Regions from separate parts of the Simplicispira sp. GW247-4R2A genome, predicted to be linked through region 1. Evidence: predicted binding sites of a transcription regulator. Region 1 holds the regulator's gene; the other holds the start of a gene.
What was found. The regulator sigma-54, encoded in region 1, starts transcription at its own class of promoters, with help from an activator protein. The targets are predictions, from matches to a motif close to TGGCANGNAANCTGCTTT.
Positions count from the first base shown of each region.

Region 2: glnA (type I glutamate--ammonia ligase) is a predicted target of sigma-54. The motif match lies at 2,486-2,503, and genes of this name have one in related genera.

Region 1 is NZ_JBWKZM010000001.1:16,926-21,333, reverse strand. It holds gene AC07ZH_RS00120 (PIN domain-containing protein) at 1-371, opposite strand, end outside; gene AC07ZH_RS00115 (THUMP domain-containing class I SAM-dependent RNA methyltransferase) at 343-1,662, opposite strand; gene AC07ZH_RS00110 (RNA polymerase factor sigma-54) at 1,805-3,370, opposite strand; gene lptB (LPS export ABC transporter ATP-binding protein) at 3,373-4,143, opposite strand; gene lptA (lipopolysaccharide transport periplasmic protein LptA) at 4,140-4,408, opposite strand, start outside.
Region 2 is NZ_JBWKZM010000025.1:32,350-36,757, forward strand. It holds tRNA gene AC07ZH_RS15810 (tRNA-Glu) at 34-109, shown strand; tRNA gene AC07ZH_RS15815 (tRNA-Asp) at 167-243, shown strand; tRNA gene AC07ZH_RS15820 (tRNA-Ala) at 318-393, shown strand; tRNA gene AC07ZH_RS15825 (tRNA-Glu) at 436-511, shown strand; tRNA gene AC07ZH_RS15830 (tRNA-Asp) at 569-645, shown strand; gene AC07ZH_RS15835 (EI24 domain-containing protein) at 725-1,576, shown strand; gene AC07ZH_RS15840 (competence/damage-inducible protein A) at 1,573-2,397, shown strand; gene glnA (type I glutamate--ammonia ligase) at 2,550-3,965, shown strand; gene AC07ZH_RS15850 (hypothetical protein) at 4,167-4,408, shown strand, end outside.

The DNA of each region.
Region 1 (4,408 bases):
GCTGCGGCCAGGTCGATGAAGGGCTGGTCGTCGGCGTCCTTGCAGATGGCGCTGGCACGCGGCGCGGGCTCCACGGTCTGCACGGCGGCATCAAAGCGCGCCAGCACGGCCTCAGGCGTGAGGCCGTAGAACGCGACGCGCGGCGCGATCTGCGGGTAGTGGAGCACGCGGGCCAGCTCGCCGCGCATGCCGGCTGTCGCGATCCAGTGCAGCGCCCCAGAAACCAGCAGGCCGGGCAGCAGCGCGGTGGCCGGGTCGGCAAACACCAGCAAGTCGAGCACGATGTTGGTATCCAGCACCAGTGCGCGGCGGCTGCCGGCGGCTGGCAGCGCCGCCGGCAGCTCACGCACCATCGGCGGAAGCGGGAGCATCGCCCGGCCGGCTGCGCAGGCTGCCGCGAATCAGGTCGAAGCGGAACAAGCGGCATTCGATGGGGCCGTTCCACATCGGCACGCGGCGCGACTCCTTCAGGCGCATCTTGCCGGGGAGCTTCAGGTCGGGCGTGAGCATCCACGCCTGCCAGCCCGTGTAATGCTTCTTCCAGTGGCTGGCGAGCTGCTGGAAGAATTCGCTGCCATCGCCGCTGTCCCCATCCGCGCCCTGCACTTGCGCCGCCTCGCGCCCCACAGCCACCCCGTGCGCGCGCTGCTGGGCACGCTCGCGCGCGTTTTGGCCGGCGGAGCCTGCCGCAGCAATGCGCTCGCCGTACGGTGGGTTGAGCAGCATCACGCCCGGCTGCTCGCAGGGCGGCATGCGCTGCAGGGCGTCACCGCCGCGCAGTTGCACGGCCCGGGCGACACCAGCGCGCTCGGCGTTGTGCTCGGCAAAATCGACCATGCGGTGTGAAATATCACTGCCAAATATGCCTGTAGGGCAGGTGGTTATTGCGCTGGCAGCTTCTTCTTTGATAGCACCCCAGACATGCATCTGGAATGGCAAGAGCTTCTCAAAGGCAAAGCGCCGTTGCAGGCCCGGCGCAATATTGCAGGCCATTTGTGCCGCTTCGATGACCACCGTGCCGCTGCCGCAGCACGGGTCGTAGAGCGGCAGGGGCGCATCGCCCATCGGATTCCAGCCGGTGGCGGCGATCATGGCGGCGGCGAGCGTCTCCTTGAGCGGGGCGTCGCCTTTGGCTCCGCCTTCCTTGACGTTCCGCCAGCCGCGCTTGAACAGCGGCTCACCCGAGGTGTCGATGTAGACCGTAGCCTCGTCGGTGGTCAGGTGCAGGTGCACGCGCACGTCGGGCCACTGGGTGTCCACGTCGGGGCGCACGCCGGCCTTGGCGCGAAAGCGGTCGGCCACCGCGTCCTTGGTGCGCAGCGCGGCAAAGTTCAGGCTGGTCAGCGGGCTGTGCTGGGCCGTGACTTCCACCTTGAAGCTCTGGCGCGGCGTGAACCAGATCTCCCAGGCAATGCCGGACGCCAGGGCGTAAATATCGTTCTCGTTGCGGTACAGGCCCTGGGCCAACTGCACCAGCACGCGCTGCGCCAGGCGGCTGTGCAGGTTGAGCAAAAGCGCATCGCGCCAGGAAGCCTGCAGCAGTACGCCGCCACGGCCCACAAGCAAATCGTTGCCGGTGAGGCCAGTGATTTGGTGCACCTCGTCGGCCAGAAAGCCCTCGACGCCGGCGGCGCAAGGGAGAAATAGATGAAGTTGATTCATAGGATGACTGTTGCGTCGTGCAACCACCGCTGCCACCAGCAGCCAAACGCCAGTGCCACCGTGGAACCGGCTTTGCCGGGCCAGGGGTGGCGTCCCCCTCCCGCAGGAGAGGGGGATGGCGCGCAGCGCCGCAGGGGGTGTTTCATGTCAGCGCCTTGCGCAGCGTGGTGGTGGGGATCTTCAGCGCTTCGCGGTATTTGGCCACGGTGCGGCGCGCGCATTCGATGCCCTGCTCCTTGAGCATGTCGGCAATCTGGCTGTCCGAAAGCGGTCTGGCCGGGTTCTCAGCGGCGACGAACTGCTTGATGAGCGCCCGCACCGCCGTGCTCGACGCATTGCCGCCCGTATCCGTCCCCAGACCCGAGCCAAAGAAAAACTTGAGTTCGTAAGTGCCCTGGGGCGTGGCCATGTATTTCGCGGTGGTGACACGCGAGATCGTCGATTCGTGCAGCCCCAGCTCGTCGGCAATGTCGCGCAGCACCAGCGGGCGCATGGCCAGTTCACCATGCACGAAGAAGTTCTTTTGCCGTTCGACGATGGCGCGCGAGACGCGCAGGATGGTGTCGAAGCGCTGCTGGATGTTCTTGATGAACCAGCGCGCCTCCTGCAGCCGCTGCTGCAGCGCGTGGTGGCCGTCGCTGCCGCGGTGGCCGCGCAGGGCGCCCGCGTAAATGTCGTGCACGCGCAGGCGCGGCATCACGTCGGGGTTGAGCTGCACGGAAAACTGCGCGCCTCCTGTGCCGACACGGCGCACCAGCACGTCGGGGACGATGGCATTGCGCTCCACATTGGCAAAGCGCCGGCCGGGGCGGGGTTCAAGGCTGGCAATGAGGGCCATGGCCGCACGCACGGCGTCTTCGCTGGCGCCACACAGGGGGGCCAGGCGCCGCACGTCGCGCCGCGCGAGCAGGTCAAGCGGCTGCTGGCAGATGGCAAGCGCGGTCGCGAGTGTCTCGGCGTGCTGCGCCTCCTCGTGCCGAAGCGCCTGCAGCTGCAGGCGCAGGCATTCCGCCAGATTGCGCGCGCCGACACCGGTGGGCTCCAGACTTTGCAGCAGCGAGAGCGCCACGGTGAAGCGGTGCACCAGTTCTTCGGCCTCCTCCGCATCGCCCCCGGCCAAACCGGCGGCCAGTTCCTCGAGGGGGTCTTCCAGGTAGCCGTTGTCGTTCAAGGATTCGATCAGGAAGGAGAGCGCTGCACGGTCAATATCGGAAAGGCGCAGCGACAGCGCCTGGCGGTGCAGGAAGTCGGTCAGCGAGCCATGCTCCTGCGCGCGGTCCAGCGCGTCGCCCACGCCTTCGCCTTGGTCGCTCTGCTGGCGCGCGGGGGCGTCGCCGCCCCATTCGGCATCGTCAGGCGCCAGGTCGTACGTGCCATCGCCCGACCAATCCAGCAGCTCATCCGCTCCGGAATATTCCGAATCATTTTGGCTCTCGGCGCTTACTGCACTTGGGATTTCAGCTCCCGAATACGTAGCACTCTCGATGGGCGCATCATCAGCCTGCACGGGCATGTCGGCCTGCAGCAGGCCAAACTCCTCGCGCGGCGCCTCGTCGCTCTCGCGTTCCAGAAACGGGTTGTCGTCGAGCATCTGGTCGACTTCCTGCCCCAGCTCCAGCGTCGAGAGCTGCAGCAATCGGATGGATTGCTGCAACTGCGGCGTGAGCGCCAGATGCTGCGAGACGCGCAGCGACAGGCCGGGTTTCACGGCTACATCCGGAAGTGCTCGCCCAGGTACACCCGGCGCACTTCGGCGTTGTCCACGATGTCGGTCGGCGTGCCCTGCGCCAGCACCTCGCCCTCGCTGATGATGAAGGCGTGGTCGCAGATGCCCAGCGTCTCGCGCACGTTGTGATCGGTGATCAGGACACCGATACCGCGCGCCTTCAGGAAACCGATGATGCGCTGGATCTCGATCACGGCGATGGGGTCGATCCCGGCAAAGGGCTCGTCCAGCAGAATGAAACGCGGCTGCGTGGCAAGGGCCCGTGCAATCTCCACGCGGCGGCGCTCACCGCCCGAGAGGGCCACCGCTGGAGAGTCGCGCAGGTGTTCCACGCGCAACTCTTGCAAAAGCTCGGTCAGGCGCTCTTCAATGGCCGCCTTGGCGAGCGGTTTTCCCTCCTCGTTCTGCTGCAGCTCCAGCACGGCGCGCACGTTCTCCTGCACCGTGAGTTTGCGGAAAATGGAGGCTTCCTGGGGCAGGTACGACAGCCCCAGGCGCGAGCGCCGGTGGATCGGCATGTGCGCCACCGAATGCCCGTCGATCAAGATGTCGCCCGCGTCGCAGGGCACCAGGCCCACGATCATGTAGAACGAAGTGGTCTTGCCCGCGCCATTGGGGCCGAGCAGTCCGACGACCTCGCCCTTGCGCATGCTGAGGGACACGTCCTTGACCACCTTGCGGCCGCCGTAGGATTTCGCCAGATGCCGCACCTCCAGCAGGCTGGTCGCACTGCTGGCCTGCGCTGGTGCCGTCACTTCGCGTCGCCGCCGAGGCGGTTGCTGGGACGCAGAAGGGGGTTGGCGTCCGAGGCTGGAGCGGCGGCTGCTGCTGGCGCGGCGTCACGCGGCGCGAGGACAGCCCGTACGCGCCCTGTACCGTCCCCCGGCTTTTTGCCCGTGTTGCGGCCGTCCACGGTAAATACATCGGTCAGGTTGTTGTAGACGATCACGTCGCCGGTAATTTCATCACTCAAATCACCCCCCCGGTAACGGCGCAGCTCGGCCTGATGGACGAAGCGCA
Region 2 (4,408 bases), on a different contig from region 1:
CGGTTTGTTGGTATCGGTTAGTTCCAAGGTTTTGACCCCATCGTCTAGAGGCCTAGGACATCACCCTTTCACGGTGAGTACCGGGGTTCGAATCCCCGTGGGGTCGCCAAGTTGTAGCGCTTGGCTTGTTTGAATTTTGGTTCAGACAAGCGAAAGCTGCCTGCCAGGAGTGGTAGTTCAGTTGGTTAGAATACCGGCCTGTCACGCCGGGGGTCGCGGGTTCGAGTCCCGTCCACTCCGCCAGTTTGAAACCCTTGCAGGTCGCAGGATGTGCAAGGGTTTTTCTTTGACCTGAAGCCAGGGATGCAAGGAAGTTTGGGGGTATAGCTCAGCTGGGAGAGCGCTTGCATGGCATGCAAGAGGTCATCGGTTCGATCCCGTTTACCTCCACCAAAATTTGTCGGTTTGTTGGTAATCGGTTAGTTCCAAGGTTTTGACCCCATCGTCTAGAGGCCTAGGACATCACCCTTTCACGGTGAGTACCGGGGTTCGAATCCCCGTGGGGTCGCCAAGTTGTAGCGCTTGGCTTGTTTGAATTTTGGCTCAGACAAGCGAAAGCTGCCTGCCAGGAGTGGTAGTTCAGTTGGTTAGAATACCGGCCTGTCACGCCGGGGGTCGCGGGTTCGAGTCCCGTCCACTCCGCCAGTTTTTAAAAGCCGCCAGTTGCAAAATTGGCGGCTTTTTTGCTGCTCTGAACAGTTCCGCCTGCGAGTATGCTTGCAGTATGCCGCTTTTGATTGATTCGTTCTGGCGCGCCATGGCCTACTGTGCGCGGCCGCGCGTACTCTTTCTCTCGCTTTTTCCCCTGCTGCTTCTGGGCGCTGCGGCCTTGCTGCTGGGCTACTTCTATTGGGACGCAGCAGTGGCAGCCGTAGCCGTATGGATCAACTCCTCGGGCTTGATGGGAAGTTTCTGGAGTTGGCTGAGCGCCTGGGGGACGGGGAATCTGGCATCCATGGTGGCGCCCTTGATTTTGCTGGCCGTGGTGATGCCTGTGGTCGTGGTGCTGTCGCTTCTGGTGGTGGCTACCATGGTGACGCCTGCGTTGATCCGCTTGGTTGCACAGCGCCGTTTTCCGGAACTCGAGCGCAAACGCGGAGCTTCTTTTCTGCGGAGCATGGCTTGGTCGGTCTCATCAACGGCGCTGGCGCTCCTGGCGCTGTTTGCGTCCATGCCGCTGTGGTTGATTCCGCCACTGGTGCTGGTGCTGCCGCCGTTGGTCTGGGGATGGTTGACGTACCGTGTGATGGCATTTGACGCGCTGGCAGAGCATGCTGATCGCGAGGAGCGCATGTTGATCCTGCAACGCCATCGCCTTCCCTTGCTGCTAATCGGGTTGGTCAGTGGCTACCTGGGGGCCGCTCCGGCGATTGTCTGGGCGTCGGGGGTGGTGTTTGCGGCTGCGTTTGTTGTACTCATTCCGGTGGGCATCTGGATATACACCCTGGTGTTTGCGTTTTCGTCCTTGTGGTTTACCCATTACTGTCTGGCGGCGCTGAAGATCATCCGAGGCACTGGTGCACCTCCGAGGCCCGGTGCTGCAGAAATTCCCGTCTCCATTGCCTCTCAGCCATGATTCCCCACTTCGGCCTGATCGTCATTGGCGATGAAATTCTGTCCGGCAAGCGCATCGACAAGCATCTGAGCAAAGTCATCGAACTTCTCAGGGAGCGCGGCCTGGGCCTCTCGTGGTCTGAATATGTGGGAGACGATGCGCCGCGCATTACGGCCACGCTGCAGCGTGCGTTTGCGTCTGGTGATGTGGTCTTTTGCACCGGCGGCATTGGTGCCACGCCAGACGACCACACCCGCGACTGTGCGGCGCAGGCGCTCGGTGTGCCCACCGTATTGCACCCACAAGCGCGTGAACTTATTGAAGCGCGCATGCGCCAAATGGCCGTGGAGAAGGGGGAGCCGTATGAACCGGATCGCGCCGACAACCAGCAACGGCTGCAGATGGGCAAGTTCCCACAAGGAGCGTCCATCATCCCCAACCCCTACAACCAGATTCCAGGTTTTTTTTGTTCGCCGCACGGCTCGGCAGGAGCGGTATATTTCGTTCCAGGTTTTCCGGTCATGGCGTGGCCCATGCTCGCCTGGGTACTGGACACCTTTTATGGGCGCTATTTTCACCAAGCCGTGCGAACCGAGCGTTCCGTGGTGGTTTTTGACAGCCAGGAAGCGTTGCTCACGCCGTTGATGGAAGCCCTGGAGCGCTTGCACCCCGGCATTGCGGTGTTCAGTCTGCCCAGTGTGGACCATCCGGTCTACGGGCGCCATATTGAGCTGGGTGTCAAAGGTGAGGAGGCACTCGTGCCGCCCGCCTGGGACGCCTTGTTGGCCGGCTTGCACCAATTTGGCGCGAAACTTGGCCCCGAAATGGTGCGTCCTGGCTGATTGGGCGCAATCATGGCTCTTTGCACCAAATTGAAGCGGTGGGGCTGTCGCGAAGATGCTCTTCCTTTGTAGTGCAGCAACCCTGCGCTGGCACATAAACTGCTTTTCTTTTTGAAACCCTTTCTTAACCGCGATTTACCCAGGAGATTCGGATGGCCAAGACCGTTGCAGACGTGATGAAGATGGTGAAGGAGAATGAAGTCAAGTTTGTCGACTTCCGGTTTACGGACACCCGGGGCAAACAGCACCACACCACGGTTCCGGTGTCGCATTTCGACGAAGACAAGTTTGCTTCAGGGCATGCATTCGATGGTTCCTCCATTGCCGGCTGGAAGGGCATTGAGGCTTCGGATATGCAACTGATCCCCGATCCCAATTCGGCGAACATTGACCCGTTCTTCGAGGAAACCACCTTGATCATGACCTGCGACGTGATCGAGCCCAGCGATGGAAAGGCCTACGACCGCGATCCACGTTCGATTGCCAAGCGTGCCGAGGCCTATCTCAAGGCTTCTGGTTTGGGCGATACGGCTTTCTTCGGTCCCGAACCAGAATTTTTCATTTTTGACGGCGTGCGCTGGAGCAACGAGCCCGGCAACGTCAGCGTTGAAATTGAAGAATACGAAGCCCCCTGGAATACGGGAGCCAAGCTCGAAGGCGGCAACCGCGGACACCGCCCCACGGTCAAGGGCGGCTACTTTCCCGTCCCTCCCGTTGACAGCACGCACGACATGCGTGCCGAAATGGCTTTGATCCTCGAGTCCGTGGGCATTCCGGTTGAGGTGTTCCACCACGAAGTGGCAGGTGCCGGCCAGAACGAGATTGGCACACGCTTTAGCACTCTGGTGGAGCGGGCCGACTGGACACAGCTGCAAAAATACGTGGTCCACAACGTGGCCAATGCCTACGGCAAGACCGCCACCTTCATGCCCAAGCCTTATGCCGGCGACAACGGTTCAGGCATGCACGTGCACCAGTCCGTGTGGAAAGACGGGAAGAACCTGTTTGCGGGCGACGGCTACGCCGGCCTCTCCGACTTCGCGCTGTACTACATCGGCGGCATCATCAAGCACGCACGTGCCCTGAACGCCATCACGAATCCTGGCACGAACAGCTACAAGCGTCTGGTGCCGCACTTTGAGGCACCGGTGAAGCTGGCGTATTCGGCCAAGAACCGCTCCGCTTCCATCCGTATCCCCTACGTGGCCAACCCCAAGGGCCGCCGTGTGGAGGCGCGCTTCCCCGATCCACTGATGAACCCCTACCTGGGCTTTGCCGCTCTGCTGATGGCCGGTCTCGATGGTGTGGAGAACAAGATTCATCCGGGCGAAGCCGCCACCAAGGATCTCTACCATCTGCCGCCGGAAGAAGACAAGCTGGTGCCCACCGTGTGCCACAGCCTGGACCAGGCCCTCGAAGCGCTGGATGCCGACCGTGCTTTCCTGACCAAGGGCGGGGTCTTCAGCGATGCCATGCTGGACGCGTACATCGAGCTCAAGATGGGCGAAGTGACGCGCTTCCGCCAAGCCGTGCACCCCGTCGAGTTCGATATGTACTACTCGCTGTAAGCTGGTACAGCCAGACTGCAATGCACCCTGGGGCGGCTTCGGCCGCCTTTTTTTATGTTCGGCTGAACGGACGCGCGGATCGGCTATCCGTTGCGCAAGCGCTTCGATTTGGCTGCTTGGTTACGCTTCGTGCATTGAGGGTGGTCGGCGTTTTGGGCGATACTGCGGCGAGGGCTGCACCGTATGTGCAGCCGGATGCTTATGAAAAAACTCTTTTTCCTTTTATTTGCCTGTGGCGTCGGTGCTGGGGTGGCCCAGTCTCCGGTCTTGGCCCAGGACCGGATTTACCGCTGCGGCAACGAATACACCAATAATGCCAGCGTCGCCAAGGACCGCGGCTGCAAGGTGGTGGAGGGTGGCAATGTCACAGTGGTCCAAGGTACGCGTCCCGCAACTGGCTCGGGTGCCAAGGCAGCAAGCTCGCCACCTTCGGCACCGCGCGT